Regions from separate parts of the Staphylococcus sp. Marseille-Q1834 genome, predicted to be linked through region 4. Evidence: riboswitches for the same ligand, from Rfam matches in the RefSeq annotation. Region 4 holds a riboswitch; each other region holds the start of a gene.

Region 1 (7,968 bases), 860 kb from region 4:
TGCACCATTAATCAAGTCATCGTAATTTTTTTGCACTGAAAAAGTTTTCTTCTTATTACGTGCAAAACTTGGTGGATCAATTACAATTGTGTCATATTGTTTGGCATGACGAGCGGCATAATTATAAAAATCAAAAGTATCCATTACGTAGATATACTGACTTTTAGGGTCAATACCATTGAGTCCAAAGTTTTCTTCAGTTAGAGCACGTGAACGATTTGCTAAATCGACACTTGTCGTCATTTCCGCATTTTGAGCTGCTATAACTGAGAATGCCCCTGTATAACTAAATAAGTTAAGTATTGTTCTTCCTTCTGAAAAATGATCGCGTAATTTTTTACGTACTTCTTTTTGGTCTAAAAAGATACCTGTCATTAAACCATCATTTAAATCTACATTATAAAATGTAAAGTTTTCTTCTATTACAATTGGGAATTCTGGCGTTTCCCCTAACACATGGCCTCCAGTATACTCTGTATCTTTAAAACGCATCTTTTCATAAATTGACTTAAACTCAAATACATTTTGGATGGCTTCTACCACGTTGTAACGGAACTTGTAAATCCCTCTTGAATACCATTGAATAAGTAAATGGCCATTATAGTTATCAATTGTAAGACCACCTACGCCATCACCTTCAGCATTAAACAGTCTGAAAGCACTTGTGCCTTCAATATGATAATAATATTCTCTTTCTTCTAACGCTTGTTTAAACAAACTTTCGAAAAACTGAGTATTAATGACTTCGTTTTGGTCATAACTCAATACCCACCCTAAACCTTTATGTTGACGTCCAACATATGCAGTTGCAATGTATTGATCACTTTCAGTCATTAGATAAAATAAGTCGCCTTCTTTTAAATGGTCGTGTTGATAAATATCTTCTTCATCGACTAACGGATATTGATTTAAATATTTTGTTTCTTTTCCTTTATTTAAAGTTGCTATTTTCATTTCTAACGCTCCTATTTAAATCATATTTTTATTAGAAAATCTTTCCATTATACGTTCTTGTCTATTTTAACAAAATTAAATTTCACTTTATACTAAACAAAACTAAATAAAATAACTCCCCTCAAAGTTCTTCATTTTTAAAACTTTGAAGGGAGTTAATCATATACGTGATGATATTAAGGACGATCTCTTAACTGTAGCGTAAAGGCAATAATGACTGGTATTAACATAATGATTAATGTCGGTGTGATAAATATTGATAAAAGCAGACCGTGAAGCATAATGTTAATGAATTCTGTTAGTAATTTAAAGAATAAAATACTAATCATAAAGAGTTGTAAATAGTAGAATTTACCTCTCAAGTAATGTGTGAATGTAGTAGCTATATAAATAATGATAATAAACATTAGTAATAATAATGTTACCCATTCAACAACATATTGTGTTTGCGATAATTGCCATTCACCAGACACAAATAATGAATTTCGATTGTTAAATTCTATAAATGTAAATAAGAATAAAACAAAACCACAGAAGATTTCTACATACGCTGGTTTAATCCATTTAGGTCGACGCATCCAATTAGGAATATCGTCTTCTTGAATATCAAACACATTTTTAAATTTACTTTTGAATTTATCGCGTTTAGATCTAATTTTTTCTAAGTCTACACTTCTTCTCGTCTTATGTGCATATTCTGATGTTTTATCTTGAAGTTGTTTGAAATGAACTTTAGATTGAGTCGATACATTTCCTTTAGTAGTTCTTGATAATTCTGGTTCTTCTTCCCCTAATTCTTCCTTAGTTAATGGAAGTGATCTTCTTAAGAATAAGAAGTTCCAAATAGATGCTTGAGCTAATAGCCACATCACTAAGAAGAAAGTATCTACACTTAAAATATCAATTGGTGCAATTTCATTTGCGTCAATTTTGCCGTATAAAGAAATTTGAGTAATTAAATAAGCAATACCATATGAAACAATAATCCATAGATAGTGACTTTTTCTATTTTCGCTATAAAGTTCATCTTTATAGACGATATAGCCTGTATGGATAACAAATGGAATGACGAAAATCACTGCCCAAAAACCATATACTTGCGTCATTAATGTAATTGTAATAAGGAAATATAGAATTCCAATAACTAAAAAGAAAATTGAGATGTCGTAATCATATTTCGTAGTTCTATATAATGTATAACCAATTAACATTAAAAGAATACCAAACAAAATAATGATGACTGCACTAATAATAGGAAAGTTGCCTATGAATCTACTCATCACTCTAATTATTTCACTAAAGAATGCATTAAGAAAATCCCATAAATTATGTATCCTTAATTCAGCTTTATTTTTATCTTTTAGTTGTTTAATTAAAGGTAAATTGATTAGGATAATGAGACCCGTGAAGAGTGAAACGATACCGATTAAATAACTATAGATAATCTCGGTGTGTTTCTTAAGAAAAGACATACTGTTCACCTCAAAATTTATTATATATGAAGATTTTCATCTTGTCTTTAATAAAAAAATAAAATACTTCTCTAGACCTATTTAAGTTTAACCTACTTTTTATTGGGTAAACAATAGATGTAACAATTATTCAACGAGGAGTGTTGTATGATGACAAACGAAGATGCTAAAAAAACAGCAGCTGAACAAGCTAAAGAAGCTGAAGACAAATTAAAAGAACAAAAAGAAGAAAAAACTGACGATCTAGAGCAAACTAAGCAAGATGTTCAAGATACTTTAGATTAATTTAATTTTTTGCTACCAGTCAATTATTCATTGACTGGTAGTTTTTATTTTTTCAATTTTTTCTTTAAAATATATTTAAATTTAAAAGCATCTTGACAATATTTCTTAAAAGTCATACATTTAAGTTAAATTAAATATTCAACGCACTAGGGGTGTGTATACTGAGATGAGGAGTATCCTCGAACCCTTTGAACCTGATCTAGTTAAAAGCTAGCGTAGGAAAGTGTCGCTAATATAAATAATTGTAATACATACATAATGCATTTTATTTAAATTCACGCACAACTTTCTACGGAGGGTTGTGCGTTTTTTAGGAGGAAGTAGTATGTCAAAAGGTTTAAAGCTATCAGAAATCTTAGTAACGGTGCTGATTGCTGTTGTATTTGCAATTATTTATAACTTATGGTGGTTACCATATAATTTTGCTCAAGTAGCAGGGATTCATTTAGAGCAATTAACTTATGGTGTATGGTTCATGGCTGCTGTAGTAGCATATTTAATCATTCCTAAACCAGGAATTGCTTTAATTGCTGAATTTGCTGCTGGAGCTGGTGAAACAATCGTAATGGGGAAATTTGATATTCCGACTATTGTTTACGCAGTTTTACAAGGTTTAGCTTGTGAAATTGTTTTTGCTATTTTCAAATATAAATCACGTTCATTAATGGTAGCTGCTTTAGCTGGTTTAGCAACTGCATTAATATCATTCCCAGTTGATTATTACTATGGTTATTTAAAAGATGTAGCTACATGGAACTTAGTGTTATTTATAGTTTTCCGAGCAATTAGCGGAATTGTACTTTCAGGAATATTATCTTGGTTAATTGTTAAAGCACTTGATCAAACTGGTGTAACCAAATTATTCCGCCCTGCTTCTCAAAAAGATTACGACAACCTATAAGGGGAAATTCATGTGTTAAGAGTTAAAAATTTACGCCTAAAATACCCAAATGGTAATCGAAAAATTTTCGATAACTTAAATATAGAAATTAAAGATAAACAAAAAGTGCTTTTACTAGGTCCTTCTGGATCTGGTAAAAGCACATTGCTTAATGTTTTAAGTGGAATCGTTCCTAATCTTATTGAACTTCCTATGAAGTATGATGAATTAGAAATCGATTCACAATCTGGTGTAATCTTTCAAGACCCAGACACACAATTTTGTATGCCTAAAGTATATGAAGAATTAGCATTTGTACTTGAAAATAAACAAGTGCCTCGTCATGAAATGGATCAACAAATTGAAAATGCCCTTGCTTCTGTAGATTTAAATGTTACAGATGATACCTTTGTTAATCACTTAAGTGGCGGTATGAAACAGAAATTGGCAATAGTAGAAACAATTCTTCAAGAAGCGAACACACTTTTCTTAGATGAGCCTACTGCTATGTTAGATGTAGATGCTACAGCAGATTTATGGAAAAAACTAATCCATTTGTGGACAGATCAAACTGTACTTATTGTGGAACATAAAGTGGAACATATTTGGGAATATGTTGACCGTGTTATTTTAATGAATTACGAAGGTGAAATTATCGCAGATGATACACCTGATTACATACTTCAAAATTGCGAAGCATTACTTACAGAATATGGAGTTTGGCATCCTCATGCCTGGGCACACGCACCAAAGTCAAAATCACTATCGCCTAATAAAAATGAAGTATTATTAGATTTTAAAAATGGTGAAATTATTCGTGGAAAAAATAAATTGTTTGCTGTAGATGATTTTAGTGTTCATCCGGGAGAATGGATTACTATTACTGGTAAAAATGGAGCTGGAAAGACTTCTCTATTAGAATCTATTCTTCAATTAATTAAATATAGAGGACAAATGTTCTATCAAGATAAACAATTGAAAAAAATTAAGGATGCTGCTAAACACATGTATCTAGTTTATCAAAATCCAGAACTTCAATTTATTACGAATTCTGTCTATGATGAAATTAATATTCATTACAATCATTTAGATCGAAAAGCAGCAGATAATGAAACTCAACAATTATTAAAACTCTTACATTTAGAGAATGTAAAAGAGCAACATCCGTTTGAATTATCAATGGGCCAAAAACGACGTTTAAGTGTAGCAACCGCTCTAAGTTCAAAAGCTGATGTCGTTTTACTTGATGAACCTACATTTGGTTTAGATAGTCATAATACATTTCAATTAATAGAGTTATTTCAAGAACGCGTTTCTAATGGACAAACAATTATTATGGTTACCCATGATCCGGAAATTATTCGCCGTTACCCAACTCGTCGATTAAACGTTGAAAATGGACAACTTAAAGAGATGGCAGGTGAACTTCATGTTTGAACGATGGAAAAAACATTACACATTCGTTGATGATGTCAATATCATCACTAAATTATTACTTGGAGTATCTTTATTCTTCTTTGTTATCTTTGTTCATAATTTTGATTATATGATTTATATAACATTATTAATGTTCATTTTTTTACTTGCTTTTAATGGCACTGCTTTTAAAATTACCGGTTCATTTATAGTTGTATCTTCATTATTTGCATTATTGTCTTCTTTATTTATGATTTTATATGGCGATGGTACCCACATGATATTTAAATGGGGAATTATTCAAGTTAGTACAGAAAGTATCGTTAGAGGACTTCATTTATCTCTACGTACAATAACTGTTTCTATGTTTGGTGTCTTAATCGCTTTAACTTCGCAAATTGTCATGATTTTTTATAGTTTAATGCAACATTTAAAAGTTAAACCTAAAATCGCTTATGCGTTTATGGCTGCGATTAGAATGGTCCCTCTCATTTTTACATCATTCATTCAATTGAGACGTTCACTAAAAATGCGTTATCAAATGATAGATGCTTCAAATTATAGAGGACTTAAACGTCTCAAACATTTATTAATCCCAATCTTAAGTCAAAATATCCGTCGTGCACATCAATTATCTGTGGCAATGGAATCAAAAGGCTTTAAAGATGGTCCAAGAACGTATTATTACAAAGCACCTTTTTCTTATAAAGACATTTTATTTGTAATCTGCGTTGTGGCCATTTTAATCATTGCATTTTATCTTTCACAGTACTTACCTATTACCGGTATTACAGATGCACGTGTATCAGGATATACAGCTTAAAGCACACAAAGAGAGCGTATCACTCAAAATATGATACGCTCTCTTTTTTTATTAATACCTTTATTTCAACGCTTTATTTCCAATATCATGACGATAGAATAAATTATCGCTTTTTACTTTTTCGACGTTACTATAAGCTGCAACTTGCGCTTCTTCAATTGTTTCCCCTTTTCCGATAGCTAATAAAACTCTGCCTCCTGAAGTAACAAAAGCATCATCTTCTTTACGTAAGCCACTAACGAAATAATTATCATTTAATTCGAAACCTGTGACTTTGGCACCTTTCTCGTAGCTACCTGGATAACCTTTAGATGCTAGCATAACGCCTACGACATAGTCATCATGCCATTGGAAGCGGATAGGATCTTTACGGTCTAAAGCCACGATTTGAGCCATTAAATCACTTTCTAAACGACTTAATAATACTTGGGCTTCTGGATCTCCGAAACGTGCATTAAACTCTATAACTTTAGGACCTTCTGAAGTTAAAATTGCTCCAATATAAAGTAAGCCAAAGTAGTCATATCCTTCTGCTTTCATCGCTTTCGCAATAGGTTGAGCAATTTCTTTATCCGTACGTTTTAGAACATCTTCGGAAATGTGAGGGACTGGGCAATACGCACCCATTCCTCCAGTGTTAGGACCTTCATCGTTATCATAAGCACGTTTATGATCTTGTGCAATACAGTCAAATGGTACTGCATAGTCGCCATTAACAAAGGTCATTAATGAGAATTCTTCGCCTTCTAAAAATTGCTCAAATACTACTTTGCCCTGTTCTTCAGGATATAATGTTTCAACCGCTTCGATTGCGTCTTCACGTGTTTCGGCGATAATTACGCCTTTGCCAGCTGCCAAACCATCCTTTTTAGCTACAATTGGCAACTCGCATTGATTGACATAATCAAGCGCCTCAGTTTTAGAATTCACTTCTTTGTAATCAGCAGTTGGAATATCGTATTTCTCCATCAACTGTTTAGCAAATAATTTAGAACCTTCTATTTGTGCCGCTTCTTTATTTGGTCCGAACACTTTAATATTCGCTTGACGCAATTGATTAGATAATCCATCAATTAAAGGTTGTTCAGGACCAATCACTACCCACTCAACATTATTTTCTTTTACAATCTTTAAAATAGCCTCGTGGTCATTTTCAGCAATTTCAGTGTGTGTTTCTGCCATATTCTCCATAGCATCATTACCCGGAATCGCAAATAATTGTTGAACTAAAGGTGATTGATGCAATTTAGAAACTAAAGCATGTTCACGTCCACCTGCACCTATAACTAAAACATTCATCTAAATCGTCCCTCCATCCTTTTCAATATTTTATTAGTGTTTAAAGTGACGCATACCTGTCATTACCATAGTAATACCATATTTATTTGCCATATCGATTGAATCTTGGTCTTTAATTGAACCACCAGGTTGGATAATTGCTTTGATACCATGTTTAGCTGCTAATTCAACAGTATCATCCATTGGGAAGAAACCGTCAGAAATTAAAGCAACATTATCATTAATTTCAATTGCACGTTCTAATGCAATTTTCGCAGAGCCTACACGGTTCATTTGACCTGCACCAATACCTACTGTTTGTTTTGTATTACTTAAAATAACTGCGTTACTTTTTACAGATGGAATCACTTTCCAACCAAGCAGCATTGCTTCCCATTGATCATCTGTTGGTTCCACATCAGTCACTACTTTCATGTCATCTTTAGTAACTTCATAGTTATCTTTATCTTGAACTAAATAACCACCTGATACTGAAACAAATTCTTCTTCTCGATTATCAATAGTCATATCAATTTCTAGTAAACGTATATTTTTCTTTTTAGTTAAAATGTCTAATGCATCATCAGTAAATCTTGGGGCAATTACTACTTCTAAAAAGATAGCATGCAACGTTTCAGCAAGTTCAGCCGTTACCGTTCTATTTAAAGCAATAATACCGCCAAAGATAGATTGATTATCCGCATCATATGCATTCTTGAAAGCATCTTCAATTGTATTGCCGATACCAACACCACATGGATTCATATGTTTCACTGCTACAGCTGCTGGTTCACTAAATTTCTTCACTAAAGATAACGCTGAGTCAGCATCTTTAATGTTATTATAACTAAGCGCTTTAC
Region 2 (7,968 bases), 710 kb from region 4:
GCATCATATGACTATTTTTGTAGTTTGAAAGCATGAAAGGTAATAAGATAATACGGATAATTAATACTAACACGATGATGGCAATACCATAATCATCATTAAATACTGAATGGCCTAACCAATGTAACACTTTAGACATTGGTTCTACGAATGTGTTATAGAAAAATCCATCTCTATTACTAGATTTAGAATAATCACATCCAGCTAAAAAGACCATTACCCCTAATAACAAAGGTAGTAACGCTTTCTTCTTCATTTTTACACCTCTATTGATATATTCACATAGGGCTTATTTTATCATAATCAGAGTGTACTAGAAAACAAAAAAAGAAAAAAACTAATATTTATTTGAAATAACTCTTAAATTTGGTAACAGTCTTGTCAATATTATGACTTCGTGCAATTGCCGAAATAACAGAGATACCATCTGCGCCTGCTTCTGCGATTTCACCCACGTTATCTTCAGTAATACCACCGATAGCCACCATAGGTAACGATGGATTTAGCTCTTTTAATGTTTTAATCATTTCTGGTCCTACAGGCTCACTAGCATCTACTTTAGAAGGTGTAGCATACATAGGACCTACACCAATATAATCTACATGAGGTAAATCTGAATGGTTGTATTCTTCCTCATCCCCTACGCTTAAACCAATAATCTTTTTATTAAAGCGTTGAGCAAATGTAGCAACTTTAGCATCATCTTGACCGACATGTATGCCATCAGCGTCAATTTGTTCTGCTAGATCAACATCATCATTAACTAAAAATGGCACGTTATATTCACGACATAATGCGTGTAATTGTTGTGCTAATTTGACTTTATCTTCACCTATTAGTGCATTTGGCCCCTTTTCACGAAATTGGAATAAAGTAATTCCCGCTTCAAGTGCCTCTTTTAAAATCGTTTGAATATCATTATCTTCTGGCACATCTTGTGTTCCACATATAAAGTAAACATTTAAATCACTAGCTTTAAACATTTATTTCACCTCTAAACGTTTAACGTGTTGTTCATAAGTTGAATACTCTAATTGATACATTTCATCTAATAAATGAGGTAAAAATGTGCCTGGCCCTTTAACTTGTTCATCCTTTTCAGCAATTTCTGCAGCAATATTATAGAAACTTACTGCTTCTTCAAGAACTTGTAGTGAAGGATGTGTTTCTCGGAATAAGAAACTTGCTACTAAACCACCCAATAAGCATCCTGCTCCAGTTATCTTCGCTAAAAGCGGTGACCCATTTGATAACTGTACAACTTTATTATCTTGGACAATGATATCTTCTTTGCCGGTTAATACAATCGCTGTGTTTAGCTTCTCATATGCTTTCTTAGCGATAGTAATAGAATCTAGATTTGCGTCTCCATCTGTACCTTTCATTGTTGTATTCGCATCAACTAACGTTAAAATTTCTGAAGCGTTTCCTTTAATTACTGCCACTTCAACTTCAGATAAGAATTTTTGACAAAATTGTTTACGATAAGTTGAAGCTCCAACTGCTACTGGATCAAATACAATTGGCGTACCTTGTTGGTTAGCGATTTTCCCAATTTCTAGAATATCTTCTTCATTAGCTTTAGTTAATGTACCAATATTTATTAATAATGCACCTGCCACTTTATAAAACTCTTCAGCCTCTTCAGGTGCTTCACTCATTGCTGGGCTTGCGCCAATACTCAATAGACCATTAGCAGTAAAGTTTTTTACGACATCGTTGGTATAACAAACAACTAATGGATTTTCATTTCTTAATTTCTCTAAATTATTCATCATCTAATCCTACTTTCTTCATATAAGCAAAGTGGTTCACTGGACCACGACCTTGACCAATTTCAGGTGTATATTCAATACTTAGTGAAATAAATTCCTTAGCCTTTTTAACCGCTTCATAAATTGATTTACCTTTAGCAAGTTCTGCAGTTATTACTGCTGAAAATGTACAACCAGTACCGTGCGTATGTGGTGTATCAAAGCGTTTATTTTCAAATGTATAAACGTCGTCTTTAGTAAATAAGAAGTCTTTAGCGTTATTTAAATCAGCTGAATGTCCACCTTTAATCACTACACCCTTACTACCAATTTCATTAATAAAGATGTGCCCTGCTTTACGAATACTTTCTTCAGTATCAATTTTTAGACCAGTAATTTCTTCTGCTTCAGGAATATTAGGTGTTACAACGTCAGCTAATGGCAATAACGTGCTTTGTAAATGTTTTTTAGTAGCATCATCCATTAATGAATCACCACTTTTAGCTAACATAACAGGGTCTATCACGTATGGAATATCAGAATGTTGTTTTAAATATTCTTGTACAAGTTCCATTGTCTCATGCGTAGCAATCATACCTGTTTTAATTGCATGTGGTAATTCATCATCAAATACACTATCAAGTTGTTCCTTGACCCAACTTGTTTCTAAATTATGAATGTGTTGAACACCTTTAGTGTTTTGAGCCACAATACTCGTGATAGCAGCCATGCCATAGACACCACAAGCGTGAAATGATTTTAAATCTGCCATTACTCCAGCACCGCCTGATGGATCAGTGCCTGCTATTGTTAATGCAATTTTTGGTTTATTCATGTTCTTCTCCTCCAAAGTTCCATTGCTCATCTATGTAAGCCATATTAAAGAAATTACGTTCATGAATCGTACTTTGTAAGAAACTTTCTTTAATTTCTTGTTTCTCTTGATCGCTACAATTTTCAGTTAATTCATCTAACATACGATCAAAGACTTCGATTAAAGGACGCATTTCAGTACTATAAAAATCAAACCATCTAGCCGTAATGACATCTCTATTTAAATTTTGGTCTTCTAATGCCATTTTTGCTATGACTTCATAGACATATGGGCAAGGTGCCATAGCGGCAATTGTATAGGCTGCATTTTCATGAGCATAAGCATGATAATACATATGTTTGATGTAATGATCTCCACTCGGAGGCCATACTTTCTCACGAACAATTTCTTCGTACGGTTCGTTTATATAATCTGCTAAAATTTCATGTGCTTCTACTTCACCGTCTAACATAAATTCGATTTGCTCTACTAAAAATTTAACATCTGTCATAGAAGGCGCTTTAGGAATTAATAGTGCATACAAATTAGTAAATTCTTTTAGATATGAAGCATCCGCGCGTAAATATTGACGCACAGCTTGTTTAGGTAATTGACCTTTTAATAAATCTTGAATGAAACCATCTTTGTAAATTTGTTCAATAATAGGTTGTGCTGCTTCTTTTAACTCAGTTGAAAAGCTCATTATAATTCCTCCCTTAAATTAAAAAACTACATTTCAACGTATCAACGCAGAAATGTAGTCATCTTCAATAGAAGGTATGTAAAATTACATAACTACTTTCCTACGTTGGTACTAACCAAATCAGGTTATAAGGGTCTGAAAAAATCATCTCAGCCATAGTTTTTGGCTCCCCTAGTAGTTTTATTTTATTAATTTTACATTATCAAACAGTATATTATTTTTCAAATAAAAAACTGAGATGTTTCATTAATCGAAACATCTCAGTAAATATTAATTTATGCAGTTACCCATTGTGATGGGCCAGCAGTGTTGTAAAGTTTTACAGCTGCAGCATCTTGAACGTGTTCAGGTACTTGCGCTGGTGATACACCTTTATATTGAGCAGGTGCTACTGAATCCCATGTAGATTGTAAGAATTGGTATTTACCAGCTGCGCCTGAGCTTGGGTTGATAGCGTGAATATCGCCACCTGATTCACGTTGAGCAATTTGTTGTAAATGACCATTTACGTGTACTGAAGAACCATTTGAAGCTGTGTTGTTGCTTGTTGATGCTTGTTGTGGTTGTTGAGTTTGCTCAGTTTGTGGTGCTTGTTGAGTTTGAACTGGTTGTTGTTGATTAGATTGTTGTTGTGAAGCTACTGTTTCAGCTGATGTTTGGTTGTTAGAAGCTGAAGCTTGTTCACTAACATTTTGTTGTTGTGGTTGCTCAGTTTGAGTTGCTTGTGATGTTTGAGCTACTGGTGTAGATTGACCAGTTGTTTGACCTGTTTGAGCATAGTTCCAAACCCAATGCGTACCATTTGATTCAAAATGGTAAGTGAAACCATCATAATCAAATGTTATGTTATAAGCGCCTTCTTGGATAGGGCTATTATTTAATGATTGATCATTTGATTGAGCTAATTGTGCTAATTCAGCTTTATTAATTTGTGACTCACTTGCATCTGCGTGACCTGCATTACCAGCTGCTACTCCTAAGCCTACTGCTAATGTTGAAGCAATAATAGTCTTTTTCATAGTTTAAAAGTCCTCCTGTTTAATTTTTTTCCTAATCAAATTAATTACAGGTAATACTCTAACATCTGAAAAAGCGTCGCAGGTTACAGCCAAATAAAAAAAGAAGCCTCTTTTTTACATGGAAATTACAAGAAATGAGACCTTAAATTACTTCAAAATATTCATTCAACCCTTTCATGGCAGTTTTAAAGTGTTTACGTTAGCTTGTTATGTATGTAATATTCTTGAAATCTTTCAGATATTTATCTTAAAAATTAAGAACCTCTCCCCATTAATTTGAATTAATAAAGAGAGATTCTGAGTATAATTGAAAGATGTTATATATAAAATAGAGAAGATTGGAGTTAAAGTTTAGAAAGTTGATTTAATTTTAATTGATATTAATAATGTCTAAATTATCTAGGGGATAAGTGTCTTCCATAAATGAGCTATTTGAGAGAATTTCGTTGTTTTTTGATTGTGGGGACATAAATTTAATTGTTTCTACATATAATTCTGTTACAAAATGCGTTTGTCCCTCTTTTTCATACTTACGTGAACGCATTTGTCCTGTTATACCTACCAATGAACCTTGACTAGTATATTTTTCAATATTCGTTGCTGTTTTGCCAAAAGCTTTACAAAAAATATAATCACAAGCGATTTCATTATTGTCGTCTTTATAATTACGTTCAGTAGCAACACTAAAGGTAGCAATTTTCACCTCCTCTTTTTCATAGATTTGTGCATCTTTAGTCATACGACCTACGATAACTATCTTATTTAGCATGTGTCACCTCCTTCAAAAACTATCTTAATCACATTTCATATGTACGTCAAAACGCCATTTTTAATAAAAATTTACTATTTATAATCAAAATTTGTTATATTTAAAGAAAATAGTTAAAACTTGAATGTTCAATTAAATAATTTCTAATTTATTGCATATTTTCAAAATTTTTAGGATGTGATTAGGTGAAGACTTTTAAAGCGGTGCGTTTTCAAATTGTGAATGAAAATGGTGGAATTACAGAATTTGAATTAGAAGACGGCGTTATTATTAATAAAGAAAATAGTGGAACAGGTTGGTTATTAGAAGTCGTTATTTCTAATGCTCATCATGAGACTATGAAAAAATATTATGATGATCAAACGTTATTAGATATTCGTGTCGTAATTACTAGACCTTCGAATGATCCTGCTCTATTTGATGCGACAATCAAAAGTATTAAAACGTTTGATACTACCATGTCTATTGTATTCGAATGCCATATTTATACTTTACGCCAAGTATATGCCGAAAGTTTATTGGAACAATTAATTGATGAAGGCTTGTCTGGTGAAGAATTAAAAGTTACATTTAATCGTATGATGCAATCTAAACCTAAATTAAAGGAAGAAAAATTTGACAGAGACGAATAAAGATTAAGAAACTTTGAGCCTACTTTAATAGTTAAATTGAAGGTTAGTAGTAATGAGTCAAAGAAGTTCTAAAAATGGTAGCGGTTGTCTAATGGGATGTTTATCTACGATTTTTATAGTCATTTTTCTACCTATTCTATTATTACTATTACTTTAATTATGAACTACGTTTCCTTCATAGATGAATATATATTAAAAGAGGCTGAGACAAATTAAAATGTCTCAGCCTTTACTAATATATTGGCAGTAGCTGACTGGTTTGAAAATGCGCTTAAATCAAGCTTTTTCAAATCTAGTCATCCTTGCCGGGGAGCGGGGCCCCAGCACAGAGAATTTCATTAAGAAATTCCACTAATAAAGCAAGCTGGGGTTGGACGACGAAATTTATTTAATTTCTGTCCCACTCCCTTTTAACACATTTTATCTCTATCGATTATTGCTATGCATCTTGAATTGCGAAAGTAAGTTCACAACTACAAGCAAGTTGACCATCAACAGTTGCTTTCGCTGTACCTTTTCCGATTGGCCCTTTAATTTTAGTGATTTCAACTTCTAATAATAAAGTATCACCAGGTGTCACTTGTTTTTTAAAGCGACATTTATCAATACCTGCGAATAAGGCAATTTTACCTTTATTCTCTTCACTATTAAGCATAGCTACTGCGCCTGTTTGAGCTAATGCTTCAGTAATTAATACACCAGGCATTACAGCGTAGTCTGGAAAATGTCCTTGGAAAAATGGTTCATTTCCTGAAACTTGTTTTAAACCTACACAACGTTTACCTTCTTCATATTCAACCACTCGGTCAATTAATAAGAACGGTTGTCTGTGTGGGATAATTTGTTTAATTTGATTGTAATCAAAGATTGTTTCCATTTGAAACTACCTCCAGCAATAATTTATCATTTGATGTTAAAAATTAATCATTGATACGTTCAATATCTGCACCAAGTGATTTTAACTTTTCATGGAAATTAACATAACCACGATCTAAGTGTTTTAATTCAGTCACTTGAGTCGTACCATCAGCTACTAAGCCTGCTAAAATCAATGCAGCTGCTGCTCTTAAGTCAGTTGCTTTAACTTGCGCACCTTGTAATTGACTCTTACCAGCAATTTTAGCGCTTCTACCTTCTACAGTGATATTAGCATTCATTCTTCTAAATTCTGCTACGTGCATGAATCTATTTTCAAAGACAGTTTCAGTAACGACTTTATGACCTTCAGCTGTTAATAATAAAGCCATCATTTGAGATTGCATGTCAGTTGGGAAACCAGGATGAGGTAAAGTCTTAACATCTACTGGTTTTAATTCACCTTCTGCAGTTACGCGTACACCATCTTCTTGGAAATCAAGATTGACACCCATTTCTTCTAATTTGTAGATTAAGCTTGTCATGTGTTCTTTAACTGCATCACGCACAAAGACATCCCCTCTTGTAATCGCCGCAGCAATGATTAATGTACCTGCTTCGATTCTATCAGGGATAATTGAGTGTTCTACACCTTTAAGTTTTTCAACACCGTGAATAGTAATAGTATCTGTACCAGCGCCAGTAACTTTACCACCCATTTCATTAATGTAATTAGCTAAATCTACGATCTCAGGTTCTTTAGCAACATTCTCAATAACAGTCTTCCCTTTAGCTAGTGAAGCCGCCATAATAATGTTTTGAGTTGCACCTACACTTGGGAAATCTAAGTGAATATCGGCACCTTTTAACCCATCTTTAGTACTAGCATAGATATTACCGTTTTCAAGATGGATTTCTGCTCCTAACGCTTCAAATCCTTTAATATGTTGTTCAATAGGGCGTGCTCCAATTGCACAACCACCAGGTAGCGCTACAATAGCATGACCTAGACGAGCTAATAAAGGTCCCATAACTAAGACACTAGCTCTCATTTTACTTACATATTCATAAGGTGCTTCCTCATTCAATGTAGATGACGCATCTACTGTTACTGCGCCTTCTTCTTTATTGTAGTCAACTTTAGCATTTAATGTTGATAAGACATTGTTAATTGTAACGACATCGCTTAGATCTGGAACGTTAACTAGTTTACTTTGTCCTTCAGAAGCTAATAATGAAGCAGTAAGTACAGGTAATACTGCATTTTTTGCTCCTTCTACTTTAACTTCTCCAGTTAGGCGATTGCCTCCATTTATAACTATTTTATCCATTTTAATCCTCCACTTTAAACTCCAACTATTTTCATCATTTCCCTATTTCAAATTGTTTTATTTATTAATTATATCTACTTTTCAAATTAAT
Region 3 (7,968 bases), 200 kb from region 4:
AGAAACATTTCCAGCTTATTATGTTGGTAGAAATGGTTTATCAATATATCGTTGTCGGCATACTAAGTATTTCAGGGGGCTATTTGTTCGGCGCCTTAACCTTTATGTTGTTAAATAAATTGCTACACCAAACCAATATGTCGTTGATAGACTACCCATTTAACACTACATCGATGCTTATTACATTATTAATGTTAGCAGGGTTGATGTTATTTTTATTTATAATGAACAATATTAGAGTATTATTTCAAAGTCCGATTAAGTTAATTCAACAACAACAAGTAACGGAGAAGCGGTTGCCTAAACCTATTCTCTATATATTATTAGTTATTGGTATTATTGCAATAGCTGTAAGCTATAACATTGCGTTAAGTGATGCGTTATTAACACAATCAATTTTTCAACTGTTTAATGCCGTCTTTCTAGTCATGTTAGGAACCTATTGTTTATTTATCTCATTAGGCGTTTTATTACTTGAATGGCTACAAAAAATTCCGAAACTATATTATCATCCGAAATACTTTTTCGTTATTTCTGGTTTAAGGTCTCGAATTAATACAAATGCTATCGGACTCGCGAGTATTTCTATCCTATGCACATTTTTAATCGTCACTTTGGGCATGACGATTACAACATATCGTGGTATAGATCAATGTATCACTACATTGATGCCTGATCAATATAAGATTTCAGTTCAAGGTAATGTGAAAACGGATAAGACGGTACAACATAAAGTACATGGTTTAAAGCATGAGATTAAAAATAACGCAAAAATAGATTTCTTTAAAGAGATTCCAGTAGCTATGATTGCTAGTACGTATCAGTCTCCTAATACATTTAATAAAGAAGAAACGAATACAGCAAGATTTCACATTAGTAATCCTTATTTAATATTGATGACTCAAGAGGATTATAATAAGGTAGCTACCCATAAAGTGAACTTAAATGACAATGAAGTAGGCCTAGCTAGTTCTAGTCTGATATTAAAAAAATTAAAAAAGATTAACTTAATGGATACTCAATTTAAAGCGAAACAAGTAGACGAGCTTAGCTATACGTATCAGATGCCAGAAGGGTTAATGGTCATAACGCCGAGTGATCAACGTTACAATCAAATAGCAAATTATTATATGGATGGACTTTATTCATCAAGTCGTCATCTTAGTACTTATGAAACGACATTTATTAATTTTAATATTATGACTAAGGATGTTTCTCATTTTAATAAAATAATGAATCATTTAGAGGACAAATATAAAGTTGATATTCAAAGTAGAGATGAAACGGCAACCATGTTATATGAATTAAATGGTGGATTGATATTTATTGGTATCATTGTTTCAATTATATTGCTGCTCGGTACTTTCTTGATGATGTATTATAAAAATATTGCAGAAGGTTATGAAGATCGTCGTAATTATCAAATTATGAAGAAAGTCGGAATCGAAGACGAACGTATTAAATCGACCATCAATCATCAAATTATTTGGATTTTTGCTTTACCAATTTTAGTAGCGATGGTTCATGTCGCAGTCGCATTTAAATATATTTTTACTCTATTAGGTATTTTAAGCATAACGAATATGGGTGAATTCGCGACAAGTTATATTGGTGTATTTATCACGGTTATCGCTATTTACGCCTTGATGTATTGGGTTACGTCTCGCATTTACTACCTCATTGTCCATCGCCAGTTTTAATTTTTTGAAAAGGAAATTGGGGATACTTTTCAAAAAATAAGAGTAACGTCATTGTCATCAGGGTATAGGACAAAAAAAGGAGGCGTAATTATGGCGAATCAAACATATGATTATTCAACGAAGAACGGACATGAACATAACAAAGTGAGCCGAATTGGTGAACACATACTGACTTGGGTCGGTGTAGCAATTCAAGCGTTACTTGCAATTGTATTTCTATTAATTCGTCCTTTCGTAGGGAATGGAGATTTCCGAGAACAAGTCATAACTGAAACACAAAGACAAGGTAACCAAGTATCAACAAATGAAATTAATAACGGTGTTAATGCGTTAAGTAAATTTATTGATTTCCTTACTTGGGGTTCAATTATTCCTTTAATCTTAGCAATTATTGGTGGCTTTTTAATTAGTAAAAAACATAAAGTTGCAGGTATTTTAATTCTTATCGCAGGTGTTTTAGCGCTAGCAACAAACTGGATTAGCGCTATCTTATGGTTAATCGCAGGTATTATGTTATTAGTAAGAAAAGCTAAAAAACATAATGATCATGACAACAATTATTATGGTAATAATCACTATGATAACCACCGTGACAACCGTTATGACAATCGTAACAATAGTTACGATAACGACAATAACAACCGAAATAATGGTTATGCGAATGTAACTAATCAAGGTCATAATAGAGATGATTACAATCATCATCATGATAATAATGATGACAGTCGTCGCAACAATCATGACAACCAAAACAGTGGTTATGCTAACGTGACAAATCAAGGTCAACATGGCAATGATTACCACAATGATAGAAATGATAATCGTAACGATAGAGACAACCATGACAGACATGATAGTGATCGTAAAGATGTAAATGCTAGTAACAATGCCTTCATTTTAGATGAAGAAGATAAAGCTAAAGAACAGGACTATATTAAAGAACATTATTCAAACGATGATGAACACGATGTACATGAGGGCAGTCATAATTCTAGTCATAGCAATGACAATGAGCGTCATAATCGTGACCATTTATATGATGATAATGGTTACCGTCGTGACGATGACCGTAATTATAACCATGATACAGACCGTCATGAGTATCGTTCATCAAATCACCGTGATGATTTAAACCATTTTGATGATGACTTTAATCGTCGTAATGATGTAGAGTGGTCAGCAGATAACGGTAACGATGATCATAATAATATTGGTAGAACATTAACGAATGATGAAGATAATCATCATGACAACGATAACAACTATCGTCGTAGTGATAGATATAATCACAATAATAATAATGATTCAATTGGCTTAAATAAAGATCTTGAAAAGGAACACCATAACGATGATTTCTTAAAAGATGAAGCTAAAAAATTACAAGATAAGAAAGATAATGACCCTTACAAATATTAAGTGTTGTTATCAGTAAAGGAGCGAGCCTGTCTTTCAGGTTCGCTTTTTTATATGAATTAAATAAGGCGATGGTGCTCCTAAGTTAGCATCATCGCCTTTATACGTTAATTTCTATTATATGGATTAATAAATTGGGTATTGGATATAAATGAATTTGAATTAAATGATATAGATAATAATGAATGTCTTTTTTATTTCTAATTTAGCCCTAAGTGATCTATCAGGGTATGTCCTGTATACGTTGTGCGATATAAACCACGACGTTGTAATTCAGGAACGATTAAATCTACAAAGTCTTCTAAACTATGTGGGAGGGAAGGTGGCATTAAATTAAAGCCATCTGCGACACCTTCGTTGAACCAATGTTCCATTTCGTCTACGATGTCTTCAGGTGTGCCTACTAAGGTTAAATGTCCGCCTCCAGCATTTAAATAGCCAAGTAATTCACGAACAGTCGGTTGTTTATCATTAATGATTTCAAGGATAGTTTCGTAACGACCCTTTGGTCCACTAAATTCCTCAAGTGGGGGTAATTCGGGAACGGGTTGGTCTAGTTCCCAATTACTACAATCTTGTTGAACAAAGAAACTTAACTGTTTCAAAGCCGTTTCAACGGGAAGTAAAGCATCTAGCTCTGCTTTCTTAGCTTCCGCTTCTTCACGTGTACGCCCTACATACGTTACTAATCCAGGAAAGACTTTAATGTATCTTGGGTTATCTGTGTTTTGTTTCATTTGAGCATCTAATCTTTCACGGTAGCGTTGAGCTTGTTTCAAATTCCATGATACTGAATAAACGGCATCTGCATATTTCGTAGCCAACGCAATACCTTGGTCAGATGCGCCTGCTTGCATAGCAACTGGCTTTCCTTGTGGGCTTTGTGGTGTTGTTAGTGGCCCACGTACTTGGAAATATTTACCTTTATGGTGAAGCGGTTGTATCGTTGTCGTATCCATCAACGTCCCAGCTTCACGATGAGGTTGAAAGTCTTCCGTAGTCCATGACTCAAACAATCCATTAACGACGCGGGCGAATTCGTCCGCCTTTTCATAGCGAACAGCATGCTCAGGCAATGCCTCCATACTATGGTTCTGAGCCTCCACGTCTGTCATAGAAGTTACTAAATTCCAACCGACACGGCCGCCAGTGATATGGTCCAAGCTTAATAACTGACGCGCTGCCGTGAATGGATTTGAAAATGTACTCGAGATAGTGGGCACCAAACCGACATGATGTGTCACTTGGGAAATAGCTGTTAAGTTAATGAGGGGGTCAAACCAGAAACTCGGCATCGTGGTGAAACCTGGATTGAAGGCCTGATTATCCGCAAAGAAGACGACGTCAAATAGTCCTTGCTCAGAAAGTTGAGCTAGCTCTTGATAATAGGTAATATCACCAAGACGTTCAACACTTGAGTAAGGTTGTTGCCAAGCTGCCTGATGGTGACCACACCCATAAATTAAAATACCAATGTGTAATTGCTGTTTCTCTTTCGTCATAATGAATCACTAACACTCCAGTTTGTTGTTGGGATTTTGATTAAATAGAGAATAATGCGCTTAATGAAAACGTCGCATTTAACTCTAAGTGGTTTAGTTCATTGTTAAACCGCCATCAACTGTAATGTTTTGTCCTGTAATACCGTTGGCTGCTTCAGAACTTAAGTACGCTACCATATTTGCCACATCTTGAGGTGTTGTCACTTTACGTAAAGGTGTTGTTTGAGCGATTAAGTCAAATACTTCTGGTGTGGTTACTGCACTGGCGTCAGTTGTCTTTAATAAACCACCAGAAACCATATTAGCTGTAATACCATATTGACCTAATTCAGCAGCGATATTACGTGTGAAACCAATTAAACCTGCTTTTGCAGTTGTATATTCATGATATGGGACAACAGGATTTTGGAATAAGTTTGTACCAATACTGATGATGCTACCAGCGTTACGTTCGATAAATTGAGGAACTACACTTTGAGCAACGTTAAATGCTGCTTTTAACGTACCATCAATTTGTTGTTGGTAATCTTCCCAGCTTAAGTCTTTGAATGCTTTTTGAGCAACGGGATCGAACTTGAAGTTAACTAATGCATTGTTCACTACTACATCGATTTGTCCGAAGTGAGCTGTTGCTTCTTTCACTAAACGGTCCACTTCTTCACGTTGTGTCACGTCTGCTTGTAGTGTGATTGCGTTGTCGCCTAATTTGGTTGCTAACTGTTCAGCAGCTTCTTTACTCTTATTGTAATTAATGACAACTTGAAATCCTTGTGACACTAATGTTCTTGCGATGACTGCGCCTAAACCACGGCCGCCGCCTGTTACTAATACTGTTCTTGCCATTGCACGAGCCTCCATCACTTTGATTTTACAGTAAAAAAATACGCAACCTTCGTTAGGAAAGTTGCGTAAATAATAGATATGTATATATAAGCAAGAGATTAACACACGTGTTATCCCTATTATCATCTAAAATTTATCCCACACTTTCCTACGCTAGTATGAACTAGTTCAGGTTCAAAGGGTTCGAGGACATGCCTCATCTCAGTTAAAAAACACCCCTAGTGCATATATTAATACTATATTTACAATGTATAATTTTTAAATTTAGAAGTCAAGGCAATTGTATATAGTAGGTCATCTTGCTCCAGTTTTTCATTTTCAACCGAAAAATGAGCGTCGTATTATAAATTTCATAGGTTAATTAATCTAAATTAATTAAAAGTTGATTTGTAAACTTTATCAAAAGTTATTAAAATTAAAAACGAACAAGTTTTATGATTAAAAAAAGTATTGGAAATTATTTTAATGTATATGTGCGCCATATAGTAAGATTTATTCATTTTTCAATCTAAAAAAGGAAATATAAACGTTGAATGCAAGTGAGGATTTAACGTTTTTTTATTGCAAAGAATGAATGATGATTGCAATTTATAAATTTTTTATAAGGAGAGAGAAAGAAGTATGAATTGGCTAGCAGTCCTATTATTCTTAGGCGTAGTTATCGGCATTAGTATTTATGCGTATTGGCGCTCGAAAAAAGTACAAACCGATAGCGCAGACGGTTATTTTATGGGAGGCAATACCTTAACAGGTTTCACCATTGCTTCAACGATTATCATGACCAACCTATCGACGGAACAACTAGTGGGTCAAAATGGTCAAAGTTATGGTAAAGGCATGGAGGTAATGGCGTGGGAGATTACTGCTGCCGTAGCGGTCGTCTTACTAGCATGGGTCTTCCTTCCTAAATATTTACGCTATGGTGTTTCTACCATTTCTGAATTCTTAGAGATGAGATACGATACATTTACGAAACGCTTTGTATCCATCCTATTTATCTTTACGCATGTAGTGTCATTTATGCCAGTTGTCTTATACTCAGGTTCTTTAGTATTTAATAAAATGTTCTACGTGGGAGATTATTTAGGCGTAAGTGACACAACAGCGACGATTATTATTTCACTAACAATCGGTATTATTGGGGTACTTTACCTCTTTGTAGGTGGTTTATCTATTAGCGCATTCAGTGATTCCATTTACGGTATCGGCTTAATCGTTGGCGGTTTAATCGTAACGTTAATTGGTTTACATCACGTGGGCGATGGTGGATTCGTCAAAGGTTTCGATCATATCGTTCAACATACTCCAGAGAAACTGAATGCATTCGGAGCAGTAAATTCAAATATCGTACCATGGCCAACATTATTCTTTGGTATGTTTTTCAATAACTTATTCTTCTGGTGCGCAAATCAAATGATTGTTCAAAAAGCACTAGCCGCTAAAAACTTAAAAGAATCACAAAAAGGTGCCATTTACTTAAGTATCTTTAAAATATTTGGACCTATCTTCACAGTGATTCCTGGTATCATTGCATATAATTATTTCAATGGTGGTATTGATAAAAACGATAATGCCTACCCAGCACTTATCCAAAGCATTTTACCAGATTGGTCATTAGGTCTCTTTGGTGCCGTAATCTTTGGTGCAATACTAAGTTCATTTGTTGGTTCATTAAATAGTACAACGACATTATTCACATACGATTTCTATCAACCCATCTTTGGTAAGAAAGCATCAGATAAACACATTGCCCGCGTAGGGCACGTAGCGACAGTTGTTATTGGTGCTATCTGTGTTGGTCTGTCACCATTCATTTCATTATTCCCAAGTGGTTTATATGCGATTGTTCAACAATTTAATGGTGTTTATAGTATGCCTGTGCTTGCATTAGTACTCGTAGCATTTTTCTCTAGACGTACCTCTAAGTTAGGTGCTAAAATAGCACTGTTTACACATATTATTTTATATGTCATTGTAAGTTTGGCATTCCCACAAATTAATTATCTCTATACATTTAGTGTCATCTTCTTTATTGATTTAATCATTGTACTTATTTTCAATAAATTGAAACCATCTAACGAATTTGACTTAAATACTAATAACGCTAAAGTGGACATCACACCTTGGAAATATCGCTATATTGCCGGTAGTATCATTTTAGCTTTAGTCGTGATTATTTATATCATCTTCTCACCATTAGTGCTAGCTAAATAAAGCACATTCATGTATAGCGTGTACGTTTAAAGATGCAATTTACCTTTAAACGTACACCTTTCGTTTATTTTTTTGAAAAAGGAGGGAGTCAACCTAATGTACACAATTGGACTCGTACCTTCGCCAGGTGTGGCACGCAAACATGTCGACCGTGCGATACCCAAGATACAAGCCTTACTGCAACAACATATTGATAGCAACACTGAGTGGCATTTCGAAACCAAGGTTGATTTATTAATCGGCTCAGCAGAGGATGTACACGAAAGTATAGACAAAGCTATCGAGTTAAAAAAGCA
Region 4 (7,968 bases):
ACCAATGCGCATTCTCTGGAATACGTGATACTAAATAATCAATTGTTTCTGGGTCGTTCTCTGCGCCCCAAGGTATACCTAAACAGAATTGGAACATTGGGTCGCCGTCAATTAATCCTTCATTGATTAATTGCTTCGCAAAGCTGACATGACCTGTATCGAAACATTCTAATTCAGGTTTTACGCCTGCATCTTTGACCATTTGTGCTTGTTCTCTAAGCCATGCAGCTGGACTTATATAAATTGAATCTCCCATGTTTGCGCTACCACAATCTAATGTGCACATTTCTGGAAGTGAATCTTTAACTGGACGATGGCGTTCTTCAGGAGTTTGAATCCAAGTACCTTCACCGCCTGTTTCTGGGTGTTCTTTACTTGGCATGAAGTCTCCGCCACCGCCTGATGTAACGTTAATGATAATATCTTCATCTGCTTCTCTTATTAATCTTACTGTTTCTGCATAAAGTTCTGGATCATGACTGACAGCCCCTGTCTTAGGGTCTCTTACGTGAATATGAGCTACTGTTGCTCCTGCTTTCGCACATTTTATAGCTGAGTCAGCTATTTCTTGTGGTGTAACTGGTACATTTTCATTTTTTTCAATTGTATCTCCTGCGCCTGTAATCGCTGCTGTTAATACAACTTTTTGCATCGTTATCACCTCGGTTGATTTATTTATTACGTTAGTTACTATACCAACTGGTCGGTAAAGTTTCAACAGTCTGTCACATAAAAAGAGCCGAGTAATGTGCTATACACTACTCGGCTCTAAGGCTATAGGAATTTTAATTTTTTTCTTTGATATATTCTTTTAAGCGATTAAGTACTTCTTCACGCATATCTTCATCAATGGCACTAATCCCAAATATTTCTGATAACCATAAGCCATCCACAGCTAAGCGAATAATTGTGGCATCCGCTTTATCTAAGCCATCTTGTTCGATATGTTGTTGCCAATCTTGATAAGACTCTCTTAAAGGTACAAGTAAATTTCTATTAGAGCCTTGAGCAGCTAACATTCCAGACGTGATAGGCGCATTTTCTGTTCGGTGTTCTCGTGTCGCTTCAATAAATGCATTTAGCCATTGACCTTTTATCTCTTGATCTTGATTGATATGTTGATTGACATTATATTTATATAATTCATTAGCATAATTCACTAATTCTTGTATTAAACCATCTTTAGACTTAAAGTGGTATAATAAACCACCTTTACTAACGCCGGCTTTCTTAGCCACGGCATCTAATGTTAAATAATCTGCGCCTTGCTCATTAACAATTGACGCGGCACATTCTAATAAATATTGTTTTTTTGAAGTTCTTGCCAATTTTCCACCAACTTCCTAAATACGCTATATTACTTTGATGTATTTATAGTTATCCAACCATTTTTATATTAAACCTTTTTTAGAAAATGTAGAACAACTAATTTTTATTAAATTACTTTTAAACTAGACATAAAGCGTCTAACCCCATTTTTTATAATAGAGTCATATTCATAATATATAAAGGGGTTTTTTATTGATGAAAAAAGTAGGTATTTTAGCAACTAGTGCTTTTGCAGGAACAGGCTTTGAAGGAAATCAAGCTCACGCTTCAGAATATAGTGATAGTAGTGTGACATTGGCTACTCCACAGGAATGGCAAAAAACACATGATGCTTTATTACAAGCACGCTTAAAAGGCGGAGCTGGAGAAGGCGGTGGCTTTGGTAGTGTTAGTAGTTACCAAAGTTCTTATGCAGAATATGTTAACTATTTAGTAAAATTAAAAGAAGAGTACCCTGATACTTATCCTACTCCAGTTATTCCAACTGAAGGAAAAGCATTTTTAAACACACAATCTACATCAGAGTCTAATAATCAACAAGCAAATGCTAATATTGCTTCTAATGCTCAATCATCACAAGATAACTCAACTATAACTTCTCAAACTTCTCAAGATGCTAACCATTCATCTAACGAAACTACATCAACTAAAGCTTTACCAGAAACAGGTAAAACTTCAAACAGTGGATTAGTAACAACTATCGCGGCTGTATTATTGGCAACAGGTTCATTCTTAGTATTCCGTAGAAAATCTACTACAAAGTAATGAATATAATAAAACCCCCAGGCTCATTTAGAGTGCTGGGGGTCTAATTTTTAGTTATTGTTATTCAATTGGTTCCAAATTCATGATTGCGCCAAAGTTTTGTTGGGCATTAGTAAACGTAATAAATGCTACAAGTTCTACGATTTCTTGGTCTGTTAATCCTTCTTTAAGCACTTCAATAATATTGTTTGGAATTTGATCACCCATTTTAATAAATACCTCGGTAAAGCCAATGCAAATAGAAGATTTTTCATCTTTTAAACTGCCGGTAGGTTGACCTTTTGCTTTACAGTATTTACATCCATTTTTCTGCGCCAACATTCTTCGTATTTCTTCTTTCAATTCTTTACTTAAAGCGCCATCGTTCTCTAATAAATCACTAAGTTGTGTCCATGAAGTCATTAATTCAGGCTGGTGACCTAATAATTTTTGAAATGGTGTACTTCCATTATTTGATGGTTGAATGATTGTCATAATTTCTCCTCTATTTATACTAATGCGTTTTTTATTTTTTGTAGACCTTTTTTCATAATTTCTCGTGGAATGGCAATGTTTATTCTGACGTGACCTTCTGCATTATGAACAAATTGTTCTTCACCTTCAATAATGACACCTGCATGCTTAATAAAATATTTAGCTATAGGTTCGTCGATTTTTTTCTTATCAATGTAATAACTTAAGTCTACCCATGCTAGGTAAGTTGCTTCTGGTATTTTAAATTTTGCATGTGGAAGTTCATTTTCCAAGAATTCTGCTAAATATTTAAAATTGTCATCTAAATAATGATTCATTGCTTCCAACCAGTCTTCGCCCTTTTCATAAGCAGCTTGTGTTGCAACGATGCTCAAAGGATTCTCCGTACTAAAGTGACGTAACTTCCATGTCTTTAGTAATCTTTTATTAGGAATGATAATGTTTGAGAACATAAGACCTGCGATGTTGAACGCTTTACTTTGAGACATTGTGGTAATAATCTTATCGTAATCTGGCACAGCCCTAGCAAATGGAATGTGCGTTTGACCAGCGCGTTTAATATCACAGTGAATCTCATCTGAAATGACCCACACATCATTGTCTTGCATAATTTTTCCTAATTGTTGTAACTCATCTTCTGACCATACTCTACCTGTTGGGTTATGTGGATTAGCAAAGATACACAGTTTTATATTTTCTGTTTCTACTTTTTTACAGACATCTTCATAGTCGATTTCATAATATCCATTGTTATTAATAAGTGGTAAATAAACAGGCAACACATTATTTTTGTCGCATGCCATTTTGAATGGCCCATAACTTGGCGTAAGGATTAAGGCTTTGTCATCCTCGTCGCAAATATAATTTACTAATTCTATGAGGCCAGCCACAATGCCGTGAGAGAAGACGAGTTGTTCTTGAGGAAAAGTATAACCAAAACGTCGTTCAGTCCACGAAACGAAAGCTTCATAATACTCTGAGCCAAAAATATTAGTATAGCCTAGAATTTTTTTATCTAATCTATCACGTATAGCATCTAAAACTACCTCTGGTGTGGCAAAGTCCATATCTGCAACCCACATGCGAATCAATTCATCATTATCTGCTATATCTGAAACGTCAGCATCTCCAAATAAATAACCTTTGTAACCTTCCACATTCATAGCATTGGTATAGCGACGCTCTATAACTTCATCAAAATTGTAATTCAAAGTATCCCCTCCTGAAATTTATTTTCTTAATTATCATTTTAATACTTATTATTTTTAAATTCACTTTTTTAAAAAAGAGCATTATAGCCACCTATTTAAAAAAGCTATTTCCCCAAATACTGAGAAAATAGCTTTTTAGACTCTACTAAGCTAGGCCATCAATAACATAAGTGACGCCTAGTACTGCGAATGTGAAGGCAATCATTAATGATACGAAGATCATACCCATCATTGGATTAAATAGTAAGAGAATTCCTAAAATAAGACCTAGTATATTGACAATAATAGATAAAAATCGTAAGCGATTTTGATGAGAGATTGTAAATAAACCAATAGTTGAACTTACAATAAACCATGCTGCGAACATGAAGACGAAGAATTCAGAACTTGCGCCTACGTTAAACTTTACTAATAACCCAAAAATGATATCGATAATACCAATAATAATGATTAAACCTGTACCGCCTCCAGCTAACGCTTTCGTCGCGCGTCTGAATAACAGTTGGATGATACCGTTAATAAAAATAAATAAACCGATTAACCAAGTTAATGTATAAAAGTTCTTTACAGGATAGCTAAATATAATAATTGCTACTATAAGGAGCAACGTTCCCATAATCAAACTTGACCATTTCAATTTGCCGTTGTTTTGTGACAATATAATAACTCCTTCCAACTAACAAAAACAATAACTTAAGTATAGTCAAGTTATAACTTGGTAACAATAAATAATACTTAAATATTAAAGTGATATATTTTATAATGCATCAATATCATCTTTAGTGGAACTTCGGTATAGATTCGTCACCCCTGTTTTTTCTAGTGCTTTTACAATATAATATCCAAATGCACCTGACAAAAATGTTCCACTTAGAATTCTAATCGTGTACAGCAAAATTATATTCCAAGTTGCTAACTCTCCCAAATAATTGAATAACCAATCAACTGGTATAGTAAATATTCCAGCAGTTGCACCAGCTAACATAGCCACTGCTAGTTTAGTAGATTTATATTTAAAAATTAAAAATATAATTTCACATGCCAAGCCTTGAGCTAAACTATGTAATAATATAGACATATTGATATCACCTGATAAAATTGTCTCCCCAGCTCCTGCAGCTAATTCTGCTAATAAAGCTACACCAGGTTTGCGAATTATTAGAAATGCTACAACCGCAGCGATAAACCAAAGTCCATAGGCTATTTGATCTAAGTGTAGTCCTAAAGGCTTTAACGCTGCCACAGTTAATCCTACACCTTTATAAATTAATCCAAAAATAAAACTAATTAAAACAGTAACTAATATGTCTGCCAGACTTAACTTTTTCAACGTTTTCTTACTCCTTTACACAATTGTGCAGAGAATAGTACATAAAAAAACACAAACTTATCTAACTAGATAGTTTGCGCATATAAAAAAGTATATATTTTTATTATTGATATATACTTCCCTACGCTAGTGCTAACTAGTTCAGGTTCGAAGGGTTTGGATTGCTCCATCTCAGTTTAAAAACACCCCTAGTACTTATATCTGCCTTAATTTAAATATAGTTTTCTTTTATTTTTTTGTCAAAAATTAGTTTTGATATTTAATTCACATTTCAATATAATATTAATAAGACTAAAATTATATATCACTATGGGTGCTATTTGCTGAGAGAAGTTGATAACTTCAACCATTGAACCTGATATGGCTAAAACCAACGTAGGAAAGTGATTTTAGATAGATAATATCCACTAAAGCAGGGAGCACTATAATTGTGTCTCTCTGTTTTTATATTATAAAGGAGTAGATATAAATGACCTTTGATCAAATCAAACAGTATATTTATCAATTTATTGAATATGGAAGCTCAAATGATTTCCCTACAGTTGCTTTAAAGCTATTTGAGTTTCAATATAATGAAAACCATGACTATCAAAAATTTTGCTTATCTCAAGGTAAAACGCCTCAGACAGTTAACGATTGGAAAGATATTCCAGCTGTACCAATTAATGCTTTCAAACATGCAACATTTAGTGCTATACCACCTAAAGAAGCTCAATTTGTCTATATGACTAGTGGTACTACTAGCGGAATTAAAGGTAAGAATTACCATAAAGATTTAGATGTTTATGATTTAGCTATGACTTCCTTTTTCAAAAAAATGTTCCTTTCAGATTGTAGTAAAATTGAAATGTCTATATTATTCCCTACTCCTCAAGAATTACCGAATTCTTCATTAGCTCATTACCTTGAAGTTGCAAAGTCAACATTTGGAACGGTAAATAGTGCTACTTATATAGATAAAAATGGAATTCAATATTCTGAACTCATTAAAGCTTTAAGACAATCTGAAGCACATAAAACTCCGTTTGCTTTACTAGGAGCGAGTTACAGCATTGTTCACTTAATAGAATATCTAGAAGAGCATAATTTAGCTTTTAAATTACCTGTAGGTAGCCGAGTATTAGATACTGGAGGTTACAAAAATCGCTCAAAAGAGCTACCTCAACAAGAATTTTACGATAAAGTATCAAATCTATTTAATATTCCAAAAGATATGTGTATTAATATGTATGGCGTCACTGAGTTAAGTACTCAATTTTATGACAAAGGAAATGAAACCTCTCCATCAATTAAATTCGCACCTCATTGGTGTCGAAGTCGTGTGGTTAACCCTATGACCATGGAAGATGTTGCTTATAATGAAAAAGGTATTTTAATCCATTATGATTTAGCAAACTATAATTCTGTTGCAACAATAATGATGGAAGATGTTGGAGAGCCTACTCAAGAAGGGTTTATTTTACATGGAAGAACTGAAGGAGCATTAGCAAAAGGTTGCTCATTAGCTGTTGAAGAATTTTTAAATTCTAAAAATTAAGGAGATACATATGAAGCTAAAAGTAGGACATGTTCCTTTTATAGACAGTCACGAATTAAGCTATAAAGAAATCAAATTTCAGAATTATACTGCTTTAGTACCTGATTTGACTAAAGCTCAATTAGAATTCGTTTGTTCTAAAATAAAAGAAAATAGAATAAATTTACAAAATTATTCAACTACTAAAATTATTAATTTAATTGATACAGCTATTCATATTTTTTTAGATTCACAGTCTAAATGGCGAAAAAGTATTGATGAAATAATACCTCAAATTACTGGCTATAGTTCAGAAATTCTTAAAGTAGGATTTACTAAATACTTAACTACTTTCAGAAAATATGAACTTCAGCAGTTCATATCAGAAGATTTTTATAATCCTAATATTTTAGAGCAATTTGTTCCTAATCATAAAGGGGGATTCTCAAAGGCCATTGCGCCAGATATTATCACTCACATATGGTCCGGTAATGTTCCAGGCCTTCCTTTATGGAGTCTAATCAGCAGCTTAATAGTTAAGTCTGGAAGTATTTGTAAGTTACCTAAGTCTGAGCCTTTTATTGCTAGCTGGTTTGTTCAACTTTTAACTGAAATCGACCCAATTATTGGAAATAGTATAGCAATTATTTATTGGCCTGGAGGCAATACTGAACTAGAAGATATTGCCATCAATCATTCAGATATCATAATGGGATATGGAAATAATGAGATTTTAAATAAAATTTCTAAACGTATTCCTATTACTAAAAAGTTTCTTAGTTATGGCGAAAAAGTAGGTTTAGCTATAGTAAGCCCCGAAGCTTTAAAATCTAATAAAGTTCAAAAGAACGCTAAAAACTTAGCTTTAGAAATAATGCGATACGATCAACAAGGATGCTATTCTCCACAAATGATATTTGTACAAAAGAGTGCTCAAATTAGTCCTAAAAATTTTGCTCAAATGGTGAGTAGCGCCCTACAACAATTAGAGAAACAATATCCTTTACGTCCACTCTCTTTAGAAGAGAGTATAGAACGTGCTCAAAGAATTAAAGAAATTGAGACACAATCAATTTTTGAGGACAATTTAAAATTATACAAAAATCAAAAATCCTCATGGGTAGTAGTTTATCAAGAAAATCACCTCTTTTACCCTACCCCTTTAAATCGTTTTATTCGAATCATGCCATTTAATTGCATAAATGAATTAGTACAATTAATAACTCCTTATAGAAAATACATACAAACTATAGGGATAGCAGGTTCTAAAGAAACAGTATTTGATTGGTGTGAAAAGCTATCTTGTACTGGAGTCAGTCGTTTTACTAGTCTTAAATCAATGA

What was found. Region 4 has a riboswitch for thiamine pyrophosphate ahead of LIX58_RS05030 (ECF transporter S component). Riboswitches for the same ligand answer to the same signal wherever they lie in the genome.
Region 1: linked by a shared signal. The riboswitch ahead of LIX58_RS00800 (ECF transporter S component) and the one ahead of LIX58_RS05030 (ECF transporter S component) in region 4 are both predicted to bind thiamine pyrophosphate.
Region 2: linked by a shared signal. The riboswitch ahead of tenA (thiaminase II) and the one ahead of LIX58_RS05030 (ECF transporter S component) in region 4 are both predicted to bind thiamine pyrophosphate.
Region 3: linked by a shared signal. The riboswitch ahead of LIX58_RS05965 (3-oxoacyl-ACP reductase) and the one ahead of LIX58_RS05030 (ECF transporter S component) in region 4 are both predicted to bind thiamine pyrophosphate.

Annotation. Positions count from the first base shown of each region.
Region 1 covers NZ_CAKASN010000001.1:131,953-139,920, forward strand. Annotated here, with positions in the region: gene LIX58_RS00785 (class I SAM-dependent rRNA methyltransferase) at 1-954, opposite strand, end outside; gene auxA (lipoteichoic acid stability factor AuxA) at 1,131-2,426, opposite strand; gene graF (glycopeptide resistance-associated protein GraF) at 2,577-2,711, shown strand; TPP riboswitch at 2,850-2,950, shown strand; gene LIX58_RS00800 (ECF transporter S component) at 3,037-3,612, shown strand; gene LIX58_RS00805 (ABC transporter ATP-binding protein) at 3,625-5,028, shown strand; gene LIX58_RS00810 (energy-coupling factor transporter transmembrane component T family protein) at 5,021-5,830, shown strand; gene purD (phosphoribosylamine--glycine ligase) at 5,891-7,129, opposite strand; gene purH (bifunctional phosphoribosylaminoimidazolecarboxamide formyltransferase/IMP cyclohydrolase) at 7,163-7,968, opposite strand, start outside.
Region 2 covers NZ_CAKASN010000001.1:1,709,794-1,717,761, reverse strand. Annotated here, with positions in the region: gene yidC (membrane protein insertase YidC) at 1-256, opposite strand, end outside; gene thiE (thiamine phosphate synthase) at 345-983, opposite strand; gene thiM (hydroxyethylthiazole kinase) at 984-1,775, opposite strand; gene thiD (bifunctional hydroxymethylpyrimidine kinase/phosphomethylpyrimidine kinase) at 1,768-2,589, opposite strand; gene tenA (thiaminase II) at 2,582-3,271, opposite strand; TPP riboswitch at 3,352-3,454, opposite strand; gene LIX58_RS08510 (transglycosylase family protein) at 3,547-4,290, opposite strand; gene LIX58_RS08505 (single-stranded DNA-binding protein) at 4,661-5,059, opposite strand; gene LIX58_RS08500 (YwpF-like family protein) at 5,245-5,691, shown strand; gene fabZ (3-hydroxyacyl-ACP dehydratase FabZ) at 6,131-6,568, opposite strand; gene murA (UDP-N-acetylglucosamine 1-carboxyvinyltransferase) at 6,612-7,877, opposite strand.
Region 3 covers NZ_CAKASN010000001.1:1,199,461-1,207,428, forward strand. Annotated here, with positions in the region: gene LIX58_RS05950 (ABC transporter permease) at 1-1,700, shown strand, start outside; gene LIX58_RS05955 (DUF4064 domain-containing protein) at 1,791-3,116, shown strand; gene LIX58_RS05960 (LLM class flavin-dependent oxidoreductase) at 3,314-4,615, opposite strand; gene LIX58_RS05965 (3-oxoacyl-ACP reductase) at 4,709-5,458, opposite strand; TPP riboswitch at 5,587-5,688, opposite strand; gene LIX58_RS05970 (solute:sodium symporter family transporter) at 6,080-7,672, shown strand; gene LIX58_RS05975 (5,10-methylene-tetrahydrofolate dehydrogenase) at 7,769-7,968, shown strand, end outside.
Region 4 covers NZ_CAKASN010000001.1:996,759-1,004,726, reverse strand. Annotated here, with positions in the region: gene LIX58_RS05060 (3-keto-5-aminohexanoate cleavage protein) at 1-652, opposite strand, end outside; gene LIX58_RS05055 (TetR/AcrR family transcriptional regulator) at 786-1,328, opposite strand; gene LIX58_RS05050 (LPXTG cell wall anchor domain-containing protein) at 1,525-2,094, shown strand; gene LIX58_RS05045 (carboxymuconolactone decarboxylase family protein) at 2,155-2,568, opposite strand; gene LIX58_RS05040 (3M3SH-releasing C-S lyase) at 2,583-3,779, opposite strand; gene LIX58_RS05035 (DUF308 domain-containing protein) at 3,925-4,437, opposite strand; gene LIX58_RS05030 (ECF transporter S component) at 4,537-5,109, opposite strand; TPP riboswitch at 5,211-5,309, opposite strand; TPP riboswitch at 5,409-5,508, shown strand; gene LIX58_RS05025 (long-chain fatty acid--CoA ligase) at 5,579-6,646, shown strand; gene LIX58_RS05020 (acyl-CoA reductase) at 6,657-7,968, shown strand, end outside.